DNA from 2 places in the Bacillus sp. AFS053548 genome. Region 1 is predicted to be linked to the other one. Evidence: a T-box and tRNA genes for the amino acid it is inferred to sense, from the RefSeq annotation. Region 1 holds a T-box; the other holds one or more tRNA genes.
The links. The T-box of region 1 lies ahead of serS (serine--tRNA ligase). A T-box ahead of a tRNA ligase gene usually reads a tRNA of that ligase, here a tRNA-Ser.
Positions count from the first base shown of each region.

Region 2: it encodes a tRNA-Ser, which carries the amino acid that the T-box ahead of serS (serine--tRNA ligase) is inferred to sense. The anticodon was not compared.

Region 1 is NZ_NUHI01000007.1:7,820-16,566, forward strand. It holds gene CN946_RS04865 (sensor histidine kinase) at 1-909, shown strand, start outside; gene CN946_RS04870 (LytR/AlgR family response regulator transcription factor) at 913-1,647, shown strand; gene cstA (carbon starvation protein CstA) at 1,782-3,575, shown strand; gene serS (serine--tRNA ligase) at 3,631-4,905, opposite strand; T-box leader at 4,973-5,198, opposite strand; gene pdxT (pyridoxal 5'-phosphate synthase glutaminase subunit PdxT) at 5,249-5,836, opposite strand; gene pdxS (pyridoxal 5'-phosphate synthase lyase subunit PdxS) at 5,849-6,733, opposite strand; gene CN946_RS04895 (serine hydrolase) at 6,867-8,132, opposite strand; gene guaB (IMP dehydrogenase) at 8,308-8,747, opposite strand, start outside.
Region 2 is NZ_NUHI01000015.1:235,090-243,836, forward strand. It holds gene CN946_RS09270 (sulfate ABC transporter substrate-binding protein) at 1-454, shown strand, start outside; gene cysT (sulfate ABC transporter permease subunit CysT) at 563-1,393, shown strand; gene cysW (sulfate ABC transporter permease subunit CysW) at 1,396-2,277, shown strand; gene CN946_RS09285 (sulfate/molybdate ABC transporter ATP-binding protein) at 2,289-3,371, shown strand; gene ispG (flavodoxin-dependent (E)-4-hydroxy-3-methylbut-2-enyl-diphosphate synthase) at 3,429-4,529, opposite strand; gene CN946_RS09295 (hypothetical protein) at 4,647-4,979, opposite strand; gene CN946_RS09300 (DUF1189 domain-containing protein) at 5,098-5,856, opposite strand; tRNA gene CN946_RS09305 (tRNA-Asn) at 6,171-6,245, shown strand; tRNA gene CN946_RS09310 (tRNA-Met) at 6,258-6,334, shown strand; tRNA gene CN946_RS09315 (tRNA-Ser) at 6,347-6,436, shown strand; gene CN946_RS09320 (superoxide dismutase) at 6,645-7,253, shown strand; gene CN946_RS09325 (MFS transporter) at 7,372-8,589, shown strand; gene CN946_RS09330 (peptidoglycan D,D-transpeptidase FtsI family protein) at 8,693-8,747, shown strand, end outside.

The sequences.
Region 1 (8,747 bases):
AGTTTAGCAACAAAACTAACCAAGAAGGCATTAAAAGAAGGAACAATTATTATTGCTACTTCAAAAGATGAAATTCAATGTTTCCATATCGATTGCCCTTTAAGTGCGGCTATTGTATTACCGTTAAAGGCATTAAATAAAACAGTTGGATCTTTAAAGCTATATTACACGGATTCCAACAAGCTAGACAAAGTTGAGAAAGAACTAGCAGACGGATTATCTAAACTTTTTTCTACCCAATTGGAATTAGCAGAGGCTGAACTACAGCGAAAATTAGTGAAAGATGCTGAAATAAAAGCATTACAAGCACAAATGCATCCCCACTTCCTGTTCAACTCTTTAAATACAATTTCAAGTTTAATTAGAACAGATGCTGATCAAGCTAGAAAATTACTAATCCATTTAAGCACTTTTTTTCGAAATAACTTACAAGGGGCAAGGCAGACCTTAGTCACTTTAGAAAAGGAATTAGAACATGTAGAAGCATATTTAACGATTGAACAAACTAGGTTTCCTTCTAAATTCCATGTTGAGTTTCAAATAGAACCTCATTTAAAAACGGTTCAAATCCCCCCTTTTACACTTCAACCACTTATAGAGAATTCGATTCGACATGCATTTTCAAAGGAAAAGAAATTAAAGGTAACTGTGCAAGCATATGAATTCAATAATGAAATGATTCTCATTACTGAAGATAATGGCAAGGGGATTTCGCCAGAGCTACTAAATACAATTGGGAACGAAACAATACAGTCTAAAGAGGGAACTGGAACAGCATTATGGAATATAAAAAAACGAATTGAAGAAATTTACGGGGAAAAAGAATATTTTCAAATTAAATCCGACCTGAACACTGGAACGAAAGTATCGATAAGAATCCCATTAATGCAAAAAGTAATGGAGGGATAAATAATGTTAAAGGCACTAATTGTAGATGATGAACCATTAGCAAGAGACGAACTAGCTTATTTACTAAAAAGAAGCAAGGCAGTCGAAATAGTCGGTGAAGCGGATTCAATTAGAAGTACATTGGAATTCATTCAAATAGAAGAAGTCGACGTTGTATTTTTAGATATCCAGTTAGCTGATGAAAGTGGATTAGAATTAGCACAAAAACTGCAGGATCTTAGCCATCAACCAGCAATCGTATTTGCAACAGCTTTTGACGAGTACGCTTTAAATGCATTCGATTTACATGCAATTGATTATATTTTAAAACCATTTGATGAATTAAGAATTCAAAAGACTATTGAAAAATTAGCTAAACTAGGTACGAAAACTATTAGAACTGAGGTGAAAAAGAATCCCCCTCTTTTAAAACAAGATAAATTGGCCATTTCGGTTGATGAAAGAATTCTTTTAATAACATTCGAAGAGATTATTTACATTTTTACACAAGAAGGTAAAACAAGTGTCGTTACTGATAAGATGACTTATCGAATAAATGAACCTTTAATCAATTTAGAGCGCAAGCTACAGAATACATCCTTTACCCGTGTCCATCGGAGCTATATTGTCAATTTAGATAAAATTATTGAAATTCAGCCTTGGTTTAATTCCACATATAATTTAATGATGAATGATGGTGAGAAAGTACCTGTTAGCCGAACATACACAAAGGAAATTAAGCAACTTTTTAATTTATAAGCTTGTATTTCAATAATCCATTCATGCTTCTCAACCTGTTTTTATTGCATCTTACATTGAAAATTCAAAATTTTAATTTTCATAAAGTAAAATGAGTGTAAATAAAAAGATACAGGGGAGGCTTATTAAGTAAAATGAATGCGGTTACAATTGTTATTGTTTCTATGTGTATTTTGATGATTGCATATCGTCTATACGGAACATTTATGGCTGTGAAGGTACTTAAGTTAAATGATTCCATACCTACTCCAGCTCATGAGTTAAATGATGGTAAGGACTATGTTCCTACTAACAAATGGGTAACATTTGGTCATCACTTTGCTGCAATCGCAGCAGCTGGCCCTCTAGTTGGTCCAATTTTGGCCGCTCAATTTGGATACCTTCCAGGTCTATTATGGCTTTTAATTGGTGCTGTAATCGGTGGAGCAGTACATGATGCTGTTGTTTTATATGCTTCGATGAGAAAAAAAGGAAAGACGCTATCGGAAGTAGCAAAAGAAGAGCTTGGACCAGTTGCAGGCTTCTGTACGGGACTAGCTATGCTTTTCATTATTACAATTACAATGGCCGGACTTTCAATGGTTGTTCTACATGCTCTTGAAAATAACCCTTGGGGGACATTTGCAGTTGGAATCACAATACCAATTGCGATGGGTGTTGGTCTACTATATAAAAAAACTGGCAATTTAAAATTAGCTTCAACGATTGGATTTATTTTACTAATGGTTGGAGTCTTTATGGGACCGACAATACAAGAAACTGCTATAGGTGATTTTTTAACATTTGATACGAGAACTTTGGCAATCATACTACCTATCTACGCGTTTTTTGCTGCTGCTTTGCCGGTATGGCTTTTATTGGCACCACGAGACTATTTAAGTAGTTTTATGAAAATTGGTGTATTTATTGCACTTATTATTGGGGTATTTATTATTAATCCATCTATCCAATTTCCGACTGTAACTAAATTTGTTAACGGCGGGGGACCGATTTTAGCTGGTCCAGTTTGGCCATTTATTTCGATTACAATAGCATGTGGAGCAATTTCAGGTTTTCATGCATTTGTGGGCTCTGGTACGACACCAAAAATGCTTGATCGATGGAGCGATATAAAGGTTGTAGGATTTGGAGCAATGCTAGTTGAATGTTTAGTAGGTATTATGGCTTTAATCGCTGCTACTGCACTTCAGCCAGCAGACTACTTTGCAATAAACTCTACTCCAGAAGTTTTTAAAACGTTAGGAATGAATGTTGTCCACTTACCGGAACTTAGTAAAGAAATTGGATTAAGTCTAGAAGGGCGAACTGGTGGAGCTGTTACATTGGCGGTTGGTATGACATACATATTTACATCCATTCCTTGGTTTAGTCACTTAGCATCATATTTCTTCCAATTTGTTGTTATGTTCGAAGCAGTATTTATATTAACAGCAATTGACGCTGGAACTCGAGTAGCACGATATTTAATTCAAGATTTCTTTGGTGAATATTATAAACCATTGAAGAAAACAGATTGGGTACCAGGATCAATTTTTGCTAGTGCGCTAGCATGCTTTATGTGGGGATATCTCTTATTTTCAGGTGATATCGGATCAATCTGGGCATTATTTGGGGTATCTAATCAATTAATGGCCTCTATTGGATTAATCATTGGGGCAACAGTGCTATTAAAGATAGCTGATAAACGTTGGTATATGCTTACATGTTTAATTCCTCTTGCCTATCTATTTATCACTGTAAATTATGCAGGATATTGGATGATCAAAAATGTTTATCTAAACCATGATGCAGCCGGTTATAGTATGTTAAATGGTGTCTTATCTATCATTATGTTAGTTTTAGGTGTCGTGATTTTAATATCAGCTATTAAGAAATGGATGGAATTGTGGAACACACCTAATTATAAGATTAATGTTAAAACTATCTAAATAAAAAGCAGATGGATCTGAGAATCATTTCTCAAATACCATCTGCTTTTTTTATTTATTTAATTACTTCTTTTCCACCCATATACGGACGAAGAACTTCAGGAATAATAACTGAGCCATCTGCCTGTTGGTAGTTTTCTAAAATTGCAGAAACCGTACGTCCAATTGCAAGACCAGAGCCGTTTAATGTATGAACAAATTCTGGTTTTCCTTTTGGATCACGTCTAAAGCGTATATTCGCTCTTCTTGCTTGGAACGCCTCAAAGTTACTACAAGAAGAAATTTCTTTGTATGCATCATAGCTTGGTAACCAAACTTCAATGTCATACGTTTTTGCAGAAGAAAATCCAATATCTCCAGCACATAATGTAATGACACGGTATGGTAACCCTAATAATTGAAGAACTTTTTCAGCTTGAGCAGTTAATTTTTCTAATTCAATATAAGAATCTTCAGGTTTTACAAAGCGCACTAGTTCAACTTTATTAAATTGATGCTGGCGGATTAATCCTCGTGTATCACGGCCAGCAGAACCTGCCTCAGAACGGAAACACGCGCTATATGCAGTATATGCAATCGGTAATTGAGTAGCATCAAGAATTTCGTCACGGTGATAGTTTGTTACAGGTACTTCTGCAGTAGGTACTAAGAAAAAGTCTTCTTTCTCGATACGGAATGCGTCTTCTTCAAATTTTGGTAATTGTCCTGTACCAATCATGCTAGCACGATTTACAAGGTTTGGAGGTAGTACTTCAGTGTATCCATGCTCCTCGGTATGTAGATCTAACATAAAGCTGATTAAAGCACGTTCAAGTCTAGCTCCTAAGCCTTTATAGAAAGTAAAACGGCTACCTGTTACTTTTGCTCCACGTTCGAAGTCTAAAATGTCTAAATCAACACCTAAGTCCCAATGTGCCTTTGGTTCAAAATCAAATGTACGAACTTCACCTATTCTACGAATTTCAACATTATCATCTTCTGTTAATCCAACTGGTACTGAATCACTAACTAAGTTTGGAATTGTAAATAAAATAGCATCTAGTTGTTCTTCTAAAGTTCTAATCTCTTCATCTAGAGCTTTAATTTTATCCCCAACTTCTCTCATCTCAACAATTAGTGCTTCTGCATCTTTTTTCTCACGCTTTAATACACTGATTTCTTGGCTAACTTCATTACGTCTGCTTTTTAAACCTTCAACCTGAACAAGTAGTTCTCTACGGTTTAAATCTAAGTCTTCAAATTTTTCGATATAGCTTATGTCTCCACCACGTAACTGAAGTTTTGCTTTAACATCTTCAAAATTACTACGTAATAATTTAATGTCTAACATTTTTAATTCCTCCTATTCTTTTATTGTCTAAAGGATAAAAATAAATACAAAAAAGCCCTCATCCCATAAAAGGGACGAGAGCTACCCGCGTTGCCACCCTAATTGAAGAATTAATAAATAATCCTTCCACCTTAGTATAGTTAACGGACTATAGTACCGGGGTCACTTACTAGCTGTACAGCATTCCGTAACCCACTCAAGAATGGATTCACAAGTCTTCATTATCGGTTTGCACCAACCACCGACTCTCTATAAATTTAGAACTTGCTACTATTTTCTTTCATCGCTTTAAACAATTTAAATTATATAATAATTTACTATAAGCTTTTACTTTTTTCAAGAGTTACATACTTAAATTTGCACTTTTTTCCTTAACCATCTCTACAAAGTAATTCATAAAACGGTAATCATTCGTTAATTCTGGATGGAAAGATGCTGCTAACATGTGATTTTGTCTAACTGCTACAATATTACCACCGTGTTCTGCAATAACCTCTGCATCACCTGATACGGAACGAATAAATGGTGCTCTGATAAATACAGCTGGGTAGTCTTCACATACACCTTTAATTGGAATATTTACTTCAAAACTATCCACTTGTCTACCATAAGCATTACGTTCGGCTACCATATCCATAACTCCTATATGCACCGTGTCATCATTTGCAATCTCTTTTGAAAGCAAGATCATACCTGCACATGTACCGAATGCTGGTAAACCATTTTCGATTTTCTCTTTTAATGGTTCTAATAACCCAACGTGATCAAGCAACTTACGCATTGCAGTGCTCTCTCCACCAGGTAATACAATACCATCAAGTCCATCTAAATGTTCTACACGTTTCACGATAACAGCTTCAGCACCACATGCTTTAATTGCATTTATATGTTCTTGAACTGCACCTTGTAATGCTAATACACCTATTTTCATAAATTCACCAACTTAAATGCTACGATCTTGCATACGATCTGCTGCAGCAAGTTGTCTCATATCGATACCTTTCATAGCAGGACCTAAGTTTTTAGAAAGGTTAGCGATTAATTCATAATCTTGATAGTGAGTAGTAGCTTGTACAATCGCACGAGCAAACTTCTCAGGGTTTTCTGACTTGAAGATACCAGATCCTACGAATACACCGTCAGCACCTAATTCCATCATTAAAGCTGCGTCTGCAGGTGTTGCTACTCCGCCAGCCGCAAAGTTAACAACTGGTAAACGACCAAGCTCTTTAATTTGAAGTAATAATTCGAATGGAGCGCCAAGATTTTTAGCTTCAACCATTAATTCATCACGAGATAAACCAACTACTTTGCGGATTTCTCCGTTAATTTGGCGTAAGTGACGTACTGCTTCTACAATGTTTCCAGTACCTGGCTCACCTTTTGTACGTAGCATAGATGCGCCTTCACCAATACGACGAAGTGCTTCACCTAAGTTACGGCAACCACAAACGAATGGAACAGTGTAATCTGATTTATTAATATGGAAGATATCATCTGCTGGAGATAATACTTCACTCTCATCGATGTAATCTACTCCCATTGCTTCTAAAACACGCGCTTCAACGATATGTCCAATACGAGCTTTAGCCATTACAGGAATACTAACAGCGTTAAGAATTTCCTCAGTAATACTTGTATCAGCCATACGAGCTACTCCACCAGCTGCACGAATGTCAGATGGTACCTTTTCTAATGCCATTACTGCTACTGCACCAGCAGCTTCTGCAATTTTAGCTTGCTCAGCATTTACTACGTCCATAATGACGCCGCCCTTTTGCATTTCTGCCATGCCGCGTTTCACACGTTCTGTTCCTGTTAAATTCATTGTTATGCCCCTCCATTATTAAAGCTTACTTGGTAACATTTTAGTATTTCTCTTCCCCTAGTTAAAGTTACCTTACTTTTATTTTACTGAAAAAATGACAACTTAACAATTACTGATATATTTATATAGAAATTTATTTAAATAAACCACCAATTCCGCTTATGATACTATCCCATAAATTCCCGAAAAATGATCCAATTCCTCTAAATGATAAAACTAACCAATTTGCTTTATCAACACTTTTATCGACTACTAAATCGTACGATTGATTATTAGTATTGATAAATCCTAAATCTTCATTCTTTGAAGATTTAACCACTATTTGTCCAACTTTTGTTCCTTTTTTAATTGGAGCTATGATATTGCCATCTTTATCAATTGATTTACCTGATAATTGGACTGTTGCTTTATAATTTTTAGCTTCACCGCGTTTTATAGCTAAAGTAACATCGTCTTTTGCTACTACTTTTACTTCTTTATCTTTACCTTTAACTACTTTTACTATTTTATTACCTTTTACTGTTTGACCTTTTGATACCAATGTAACTTTTTCGAAGTTACTGAAACCGTAATCCATTAATTTAGCCGTTTCACTAAATCTTGAGTTATAAGAATTTGCCCCCATTACAACTGTAATATAACGTTGACCATCTCTTTTAGCAGTTCCAGTAAAACAGAAGCCAGCTGAATCTGTTGAACCCGTTTTTAATCCATCCATACCTGGGTACTGAAATACTAGCCCTGGTAACATCCAGTTCCAGTTATCCATATTTACTGGATACTTTCCACCCTTTTGGAATGTTTTCTTTGGAATTGAAGAAGTCTGAAGCACTTCTGGATATGTTTTAATTAGATTATATGCTAATTTAGCAACACCGTTTGCTGACATAATATTTTCATCAGTAAGGGAAGTTCCTTCTGGTTGCATACCTTGTAAGTCTTTATTTACTAAACCAGTAGCATTAACAAACTTAACGTCTCCTAGGCCTAGTTTCTTTGCTTTATCGTTCATTAATTGGACGAAGTTTTTCTCTGATCCACCAATTTTTTCTGCTAGTGCAATTGTCGCACCGTTTGCTGAATAAATAGCAGCTGCTTCATATAGTTCTTTCACTGTATATTGACCACCTAATTCAAGTGGTACGTTAGATAATCCTGTGTTTTGAGAAATTTTATGAGCATAATCAGAAACAGTTACTTTATCGTCCCAAGAAATTTTCCCATTTTTTACTGCTTCATTAACTAGATATTCTGTCATCATTTTAGACATACTTGCAATCGGTAATGGAGCTTTTGAATTTTTTTCATATAATATTTTCCCTGAATTTGCATCAACTAAAATCGCAGCTTTAGCTTTAATGTCTAAAACGTCCTCTGCAGCAGCCGGTCGTAAATTCATTGGGATGATTACTGTTATCGCTAATGCTATTACGATTAGTTTCGTTAGTATTTTCTTTCCAATCACTTTTTTACCTCCAACCTTTAATCTCACTTGTACATTTTAACACAATTATTTCCCAAAAAATAGGCAACTACAATTTCTTGTAATTGCCCTAGGTACATTGCTTAAATTATTATAGTGAGTAATTTGGTGCTTCTTTTGTAATATGAACATCGTGTGGATGACTTTCACGTAAGCCAGCACCAGACATACGAATAAACTGTGCGTTATCTCTTAATTCATTTAGTGTAGCAGTACCACAGTAACCCATACCAGCTCTAATTCCACCAATTAGTTGGTGAACTGTATCAGCTAATGGGCCTTTATATGGAACACGTCCTTCGATACCTTCAGGAACTAGTTTTTTATTACCTTCTTGGAAATAACGATCTTTACTTCCTCTTTCCATTGCACCAACAGAACCCATACCACGGTATACTTTAAATTGTCTACCTTGGAAGATTTCTGTTTCACCAGGACTTTCTTGTACACCAGCAAACATACTACCTAACATAACAACATGTCCACCAGCTGCAAGAGCTTTAACGATATCACCAGAGTACTTAATACCGC
Region 2 (8,747 bases), on a different contig from region 1:
GAAGAAATTATATAAAAACGTTCCAGTATTAGATACTGGCGCACGCGGTTCAACAACTACATTTGTTGAAAAAGGAATTGGAGATGTATTAATTGCATGGGAAAATGAAGCATTACTTTCTGTGAAGGAATTAGGTGAGGGGAAATATAAAATTGTATATCCTTCGATTAGTATTCTAGCTGAACCACCTGTCGCGGTTGTTGATAAAAATGTGAAGGAAAAGAAAACTGAAGAAGTGGCAAAGGCCTACTTATCTTATCTTTATAGTAAAGAAGGTCAAAAAATCATTGCCGAAAATTATTATCGTCCGAGAGATAAAGAGATACTCGCTAAATATAGTGAACAATATCCTAGCCTGCCATTGTTAACAATTGATAAAGATTTCGGAGGATGGAGTAAAGCTCAATCGAAGCATTTTGATGATGGTGGCGTATTCGACCAAATTTATCAATAATCACGTAATTGGAAAATGAGGAGGACATTGGACTTTATTGAGCGTTTTACTAGCGCTTAAACCAAATCTTCTTTATTTGATTTTTATTTTAAGGAGGATTGACAGAATTTGTTTAAGAAGCGGAAAAGAATCCTACCTGGATTTGGATTAACCTTTGGATTTTCAATATTATATATAAGTTTTTTTATTTTTCTTCCGGTATCGATGTTGTTCTTACATTCTTTCGATATAGGTTGGTCAAAATTTTTTAAAATTATTAGTGAACATAGAGTACTAATGTCTTATAAAGTAAGTTTTGGAACTGCCTTTATTGCGGCGATTATTAACGCTGTTTTTGGTTTATTAGTAGCCTGGGTGCTTGTACGTTATCGTTTTCCTGGAAAACGAATTGTAGATGCATTCATTGATTTACCTTTTGCATTACCGACTGCAGTTGCTGGTATTACTTTAACAACATTGTATTCTCCTGATGGTTGGGTTGGAAAATTTTTCTCTTTCAAAATTGCTTATACACCACTTGGGATTATTATAGCTCTTACATTTATCGGGTTACCATTTGTAGTTAGAATGGTTCAACCTGTTCTTGAAAATTTTCAAAAAGATGTTGAGGAAGCAGCAGCAAGTCTAGGGGCAAACCGTTTTCAAATTTTTTGGAAGGTAATTTTTCCAGGGATTTTACCAGCATTATTGACTGGATTTTCTTTAGCATTCGCAAGATCATTAGGTGAGTATGGGTCTGTCGTATTTATTTCGGGAAATATGCCAATGAAGACTGAAATTACACCCTTGTTAATTATGACAAAATTAGAGCAATATGATTACTCGGGTGCAACTGCACTTGCAATTGTGTTATTAGTAACTTCTTTCTTACTCTTATTGATCATTAGTATTTTTCAAAGATACGCAAATCGTGCTTTTGTTCAAGGGGGTAAGGGTTAAGCATGGAAAGAGAATTTAAGATAGAGAGAAAAATAGAAGTGAATGCTAGTACTGTGAAAAAAGCAAAATTGAACGGCAATGCGATTCCAATCATTTTAATTAGTATTGTCATACTTTTTTTAGCGCTTTTTTTATTTCTTCCATTAGTTTCCATTTTTATAAAGGCTTTACAAGATGGTTTTGGAGTTTATAAAGAAGCGATTGTAAATGATGAGACGTTAGCAGCAATTAAATTGACGTTTTTGGTAACGATTATTACGTTACCACTTAATGCGATTTTTGGCGTTTCGATTGCTTGGGCTACAACGAAATATAATTTTAAAGGAAAAAATATATTAGTAACTTTAATTGAACTTCCTTTTGCAGTGTCGCCAGTTGTAGCAGGATTTTTATTTGTTCTATTATTTAGTCCGAATAATGGGATTTTTGGTGGTTGGTTAAAGGAACATAATTTGAAAATCATCTTTTCAACCCCAGGAATTGTTCTAGCAACAATTTTTGTCACGTTGCCTTTTGTAGCGAAAGAATTAATTGCGGTTATGCAGGCAACAGGGAGTGCTGAAGAAGAAGCCGCACTAACTTTGGGTGCGAACGGATGGCATATTTTTTGGAAGGTGACACTTCCAAAAATTAAATGGGGACTTTTGTATGGCGTTATATTATGCAATGCAAGAGCGGTTGGAGAATTTGGTGCTGTATCAGTTGTATCTGGGCATATTCGCGGAGAAACAATTACAATGCCACTTCATATTGAAAATTTATATAATGAGTACCAATTTCCACAAGCATATACAGTTGCGTCACTCATGTCCATTTTTGCGATTCTGACATTACTTATTAAAAATATAATTGAATGGAAAGTTCTAAAGGAAGAGAAACAATAGGAGAGGATCGTATGTCAATTAAAGTTTTAAATGTAATAAAAAGTTATGAAAATGAAACTGCCTTAAAAGGAATTGATTTAAATATAAAAAAAGGGGAATTAGTTGCTTTATTAGGTCCATCCGGGTCGGGTAAAACAACATTGTTGCGAATAATTGCCGGTTTAGAAAATCCAGATTTGGGTGAAATATTTTTTGAAGATCAGGATGTAGCAAATGTGCAGGTAAAAGAAAGAAATGTAGGATTTGTATTCCAGCATTATGCTTTATTTCAGCACATGACTGTTTTTGAAAATATTGCTTTTGGTTTGAAGGTTAGACCAAGAGCTACACGTCCTTTAAAAAGAAAAATTAATGAGAAAGTGATGGAATTACTATCTTTAGTAAAATTAGAAAGCTTTGCTAATCGATTTCCTTCTCAATTATCTGGTGGACAAAGGCAACGTGTTGCATTAGCAAGGGCATTAGCTGTTGAACCAAGTGTATTATTATTAGATGAACCATTTGGGGCATTAGATGCAAAAGTTCGAAAGGATTTAAGAAGGTGGTTACGTAAACTTCATGATGAGATTCATATTACGAGTATATTTGTAACACATGATCAAGAGGAAGCACTTGAAGTTGCAGATCGAGTTGTCATTATGAATGGAGGGACGATTGAACAAATCGGAACACCTGAAGAAGTTTACCATACGCCAGCAAGTCCGTTTGTTTATGATTTTCTTGGCAAAGTAAATTTATTTCATGGAAGGATCAATAAGGGGAGCTTAATAAGTGGAGGATTAGAAATCCCGTTACCCGAATTAGATGAACAAGAACATAAAGAACATAAAGAGGTTACTGGTTATGTTCGTCCTCATCAAATTACAATCGAAAAATTTGAAACAAATCAAACGTCGATCAGTGCAATCGTAACTCATATTCATGCTGTAGGACCTATCGTATATGTGGAAGTTCTACGGGAAGATACAAATGATTATGTTGAAATTGAACTGATGAATGAATTATTTTACGAACTAAATATTCAACTTGGAGAAAGGGTATTTGTCCGTCCTAATGAATTGAAGGTATTTAGTCCTCAAGATTATTCTATTTGAAAAGATAGGAAAAAATAAAAAGGTTAAGGAGCAGTGTCCTTAACCTTTTTGTTATTATTAACCTTTTGCTGCTTCTAGTTCAGCTAGTTTTTCTTTGGCAATGATATCGATTTCGCGTTTTAGTTCTTCAACCATTGTTGCTTCTGGTACTTTACGTACGATTTCCCCGTGACGGAATAGTAATCCTTCACCACGAGCTCCAGCAATACCGATGTCTGCTTCGCGTGCTTCACCAGGACCGTTTACTGCACATCCAAGTACGGCAACTTTAATTGGTACTTTTAATGTTGAAATGTATTCTTCAACATCATTCGCAATACTAATTAAGTCAATTTCGATTCGACCACATGTTGGGCAAGAAATTAATGTCGCAGCGTTTGAAGATAAACCGAAAGATTTAAGTAATTCTCTTGCAACTTTTACTTCTTCAACTGGATCTGCGCTTAATGAGATACGCATTGTATTTCCGATCCCTTTACTAATGATTGCACCTAAACCAGCGGCACTCTTAACTGTACCAGCAAATAAAGTGCCTGATTCAGTAATACCTAAATGTAAAGGATAATTGAATGCTTTTGAAGCTTTTTCATATGCCTCAATTGCAAGGTTTACATCAGATGCTTTCATCGAAACGATGATGTCATGGAAATCTAAATCTTCAAGGATTTTAATATGATGTAATGCACTTTCAACCATTCCATCAGCAGTTGGGTAACCATATTTCTCTAAGATTCGTTTTTCTAATGAACCAGCATTAACACCGATACGAATTGGAATTCCTTTAGCTTTAGCAGCATTCACTACTGCTTCAACTTTTTCTTTACGACCGATATTACCTGGATTAATTCTTATTTTATCTACTCCGCCTTCAATTGCTTTTAAGGCTAATTTATAATCAAAGTGTATATCTGCAACAAGTGGTATGTTAATTTGTTTTTTAATATCAGCAATTGCATTCGCAGCTCTTTCGTCTGGTACTGCAACTCGAACAATCTGACATCCAGCTTCTTCAAGTCGTTTAATTTCTGCAACTGTTGCTTCAACATCGTGTGTTTTTGTCGTTGTCATACTTTGGATCGAAATTTCATTCGCTCCACCAACAACTACATTACCTACTTTAACTGCACGTGTTTTACTTCTATGTGTAATTTCGTTCACGAGTAACTCGCTCCTTCAAAAATAACTTTATTTCTATTTTGTATAAATCTACATTATCATATTTTCTACATGATTACTCTTTTTATCAACTGGTTCTAAAGAAATATATCACAAATTTTATTTTTGTGAAGAGTAAATTGGGAATTTATATGATTTTCCACTTTGAATTTTAGCAGGTGAAAGTCCATTGTTTAATGCACTAAAATCTTTTGTAATTTGGCTAATTGGCTGGTTAAAATCAGGGTTAAGGTCTTCGATAATTCCTAAAACAGTGTCACCATTTTTAACTTGAATTTTTTCATATTTTAGAAGTGAGGTTGCTTTTGTTTCTGATTTTGTTGCTTTTGCCACTGTAGCTATATGTTTAGTTGGGATTGTCCCTACTTGTAGGTCAAAAAATATTATATATGCAAGCAATAAAGAACCTAGTAAAAAAGCTATTTTTTTCATTAATAATCACTCCTTTTGTAGACTATATGCTTGTCCACAACGAATATTCCTACTAGGAGCTTGGACTAATAAATATTTTAGCAAAAAAAAAGAAGTGTGAAACACACTTCAGTAAACATTATTTTTTAGAAGGTAAATTTTTAATTGTTAATGTGTACATACCAACTGTAATCAAAATAAAAATTAAAGTTTGGAATGGAATATTTATTTTCAATAACCCTAGCAATAAATAGATAACAGTAGGTAGTGTTAAGCTATACGAAACCATTGCAAAGCGTTGTCTAAAAGGCAAGTGCTTAGTCGATTTAAATAAAGCTGTTAAAAACGCTAATAATGTAGCAACTATAAATATGAAGATACAAGAGCCTAAATAAAATAGGGAAAATAATGCGATTAAAAATACTGGAAGAGCTTCTTTAATATTTTTAATAAATTTTGAAACGTCTGCTTTGTTTATTTTTGTAGATTTTAATGAAGGGTAAGGGTAATCTTGCTCTCCTTTATCATTTTTAATAATTACTCTATTTTTTAAAACAACAACAGCAAATTGTTCATTTTTTAATTTTGAAGGTATAACTGTTTCATTTGGATAAAAAGCATATTTATATTCGCCGATATTTCGTTCGAACGGCGTATTATCGTTAATTGATATAGCTCCTTTGTTTAAAGAAATTGACTGAATATTGTCTTTAAGCAAATCAGAAACATTGTTCACCTGAAGCTTCACATTTTTTTCAAATGAAAAGAAACCCGGAAGAGTATATAAAATTGCTAGTAGGAAAAGAAAAAAGATTGTTTTACCGATTTTTTGGAGTCTATATCTTGATATTGTTTTTGGAGAGTATAAACTAAACCAAAATTGTTTAAATATATTCATAAACTCATCCTTTCTTATTTAATGTTATTTCACTTCCCGAAATTTATTATGTAACTTTCGGGCTATTTTGTATATTATAATCTTTTTTTGGTCATTGAATATTAAACTTTAATTAAAATGATAAGAGTAAATAAGAAGAGCAAGACAATGGTTTAAGAATCGTACTTAAGTTTGGCTTTAAATCTCGATAAAACAATTTATTTTCACTAAAAAATAATTAATATAAATTAATAATCAAAAAAATAATAAAAAGTATTGACGTCTAGTTTGAAACATGATAAATTAAATATTGTCTTAAGGACAACACGAATTATTCCGCAGTAGCTCAGTGGTAGAGCACTCGGCTGTTAACCGAGTGGTCGTAGGTTCGAACCCTACCTGCGGAGCCATTTATATAGTTTGGCGGTGTAGCTCAGCTGGCTAGAGCGTACGGTTCATACCCGTGAGGTCGTGGGTTCGACTCCCTCCGCCGCTACCAATATTTTATTATGGAGTAATACCCAAGTCCGGCTGAAGGGATCGGTCTTGAAAACCGACAGGGGTGTAACAGCCCGCGGGGGTTCGAATCCCTCTTACTCCTTAATTAGTGAAAAAGTTTTCAACTTTCATGTTGAAGACTTTTTTCGTTTTTTATATCTTCTATGATCCCCAACGCTTAAATAATTTTCTTCCAAAAATTAATCTTTTTTACTTTCTTTCCCTTTTCTCAAGCATAACTATTGAAATCTTTCGGTATATTTGATAACTTTAAATTGAAATTCACTATTATCTTTGGGAGGAAATAAAAAATGTCAAAATTTGAATTACCACAATTACCTTATGCTTATGATGCATTAGAGCCACACTTTGATAAAGAAACAATGAATATTCACCACACTCGTCACCACAATACATATGTAACAAACTTAAACGCTGCTTTAGAAGGTAAAGAAGTAGCTACTTCTTCAATTGAAGAATTAATTTCAAACTTAGATGCACTTCCAGAAGGTATCCGTACAGCTGTACGTAACAATGGTGGTGGACATGCTAACCATAGCTTATTCTGGACTTTATTAACTCCAGAAGGCACAGGCACTCCAGTTGGTGAAGTTGCTGAAGCAATTAACGCTAAATTCGGTAGCTTAGATGAGTTAAAAGCTGCTTTCACTCAAGCTGCATTAACTCGTTTCGGTTCTGGTTGGGCTTGGTTAGTAGTAAACAATGGTGAGTTAGAAGTGACTAGCACAGCTAACCAAGATTCACCTTTAATGGAAGGTAAAACTCCTATCTTAGGTTTAGATGTATGGGAGCATGCTTACTACTTAAACTACCAAAACAAACGCCCTGATTACGTTGGTGCATTCTGGAATGTAGTAAACTGGGAAAAAGTAGAAGAATTATACCAAGCTGCTAAATAATTTATAAAAAATGAACACTACTTAATTTATTTAAGTAGTGTTTTTTTTTTATGTTTCAAAAAAGGATAAATTTTCATTTACTCGGAAAACTAGTTCATGAGACAAAGGAGAGTTTAATATGAGTAAGTGGAAATTTTTATTAGGTGACGTAGATTTAAATAAAGATTTAGTTCTTTTACTGAGTGTCGGTGGATTGTTTACTTTAGCGACAGCTTTATCTAGTACATTTGTAAATGTTTATTTGTGGAAGCAATCAAATAATTATTTACCAATTGCTTCGTACCAATTTTCGATCGCATTTTTTCAAGCTCTTACATTCGTAATAGCAGGCAGATTAGCTAAAACAATTGATCGAGTTGTCATTTTAAGAGTGGGTATTTCTTTTTTGGCGATATTCTACATAGTCGTTTTACTATTTGAAACGAAGACATTATTAGCAACAATTTTGATTGGAGCGATTTTAGGGGTAGGTAATGGCTGTTACTATTTAGCGTTTAACTTATTAACGTTTGAAGTTACTGAACCTGAAACTAGACAATTTTTTAATGGTTTTTTAGGGCTAATTAATTCGTTCACGGGAATGCTTGGCCCATTTATAGCTGGAGCGATTATTTCTTCAATGATCGGAAATAAAGGTTATCATTTTGTGTTTCTTGCTGCAGTTATTTTATTTATATGTGCAGTAGTCTTAAGTTATTTCTTAGTTAGACGGGAACTTGATAGTGAATTCAATATTAAGCGCGTCATTCAAGAAAGAAAATTAAATGAAAATTGGCGGAAAGTAACTTATGCTAATTTCTTTCAGGGGATTCGTGAAGGGATTTTTATGTTTGTTATTTCAATTTATATTTACTTATCTACGGGAAGTGAATTTGCTCTGGGGAAATACGGATTAATTACATCGTTAATTAGCTTTATTACCTATTATATTGTTACAAGGATTATAAAAGAAAATTTTAGAATGAAAGCTATATTTATTGGTGGTTTTCTATTATTCTGCGCTGTTTTTGTAATCGCTTTTAAAGTTTCGTTTCCTTTATTAATCATTTACGGTGCAATAATTTCTTTGGCATATCCAATCATTTTAGTACCTTACTTATCTTTAACATATGATATAATAGGAAAATCGTATAAGGCCAGGGAATATAGAGTGGAATATATCGTAATACGTGAAGTGTATTTAAATAGCGGTAGAATGTTTTCTATTGCAGTTTTCATTGTATGTACATCACTATTCCAACCAGAACAAGTTATTCCATTATTAATGTGTTTATTTGGTGCAGGACACTTTTTGGTCTATTTCGTAATGAGAAAATTAGAATATAAGCATGCTTAAGTATTGTCACTAAATTGTCAAAAACTTAGCAGTGATTCTTTTTTCCAAATCATTAAAATATTAATATGTAGAATTAGTAATTGTTGAAAAAAGAGGAGAAAAAATGAATAAGCCTAAGAAATATAAAATCACATTACCAACACGACTGAATACACTAT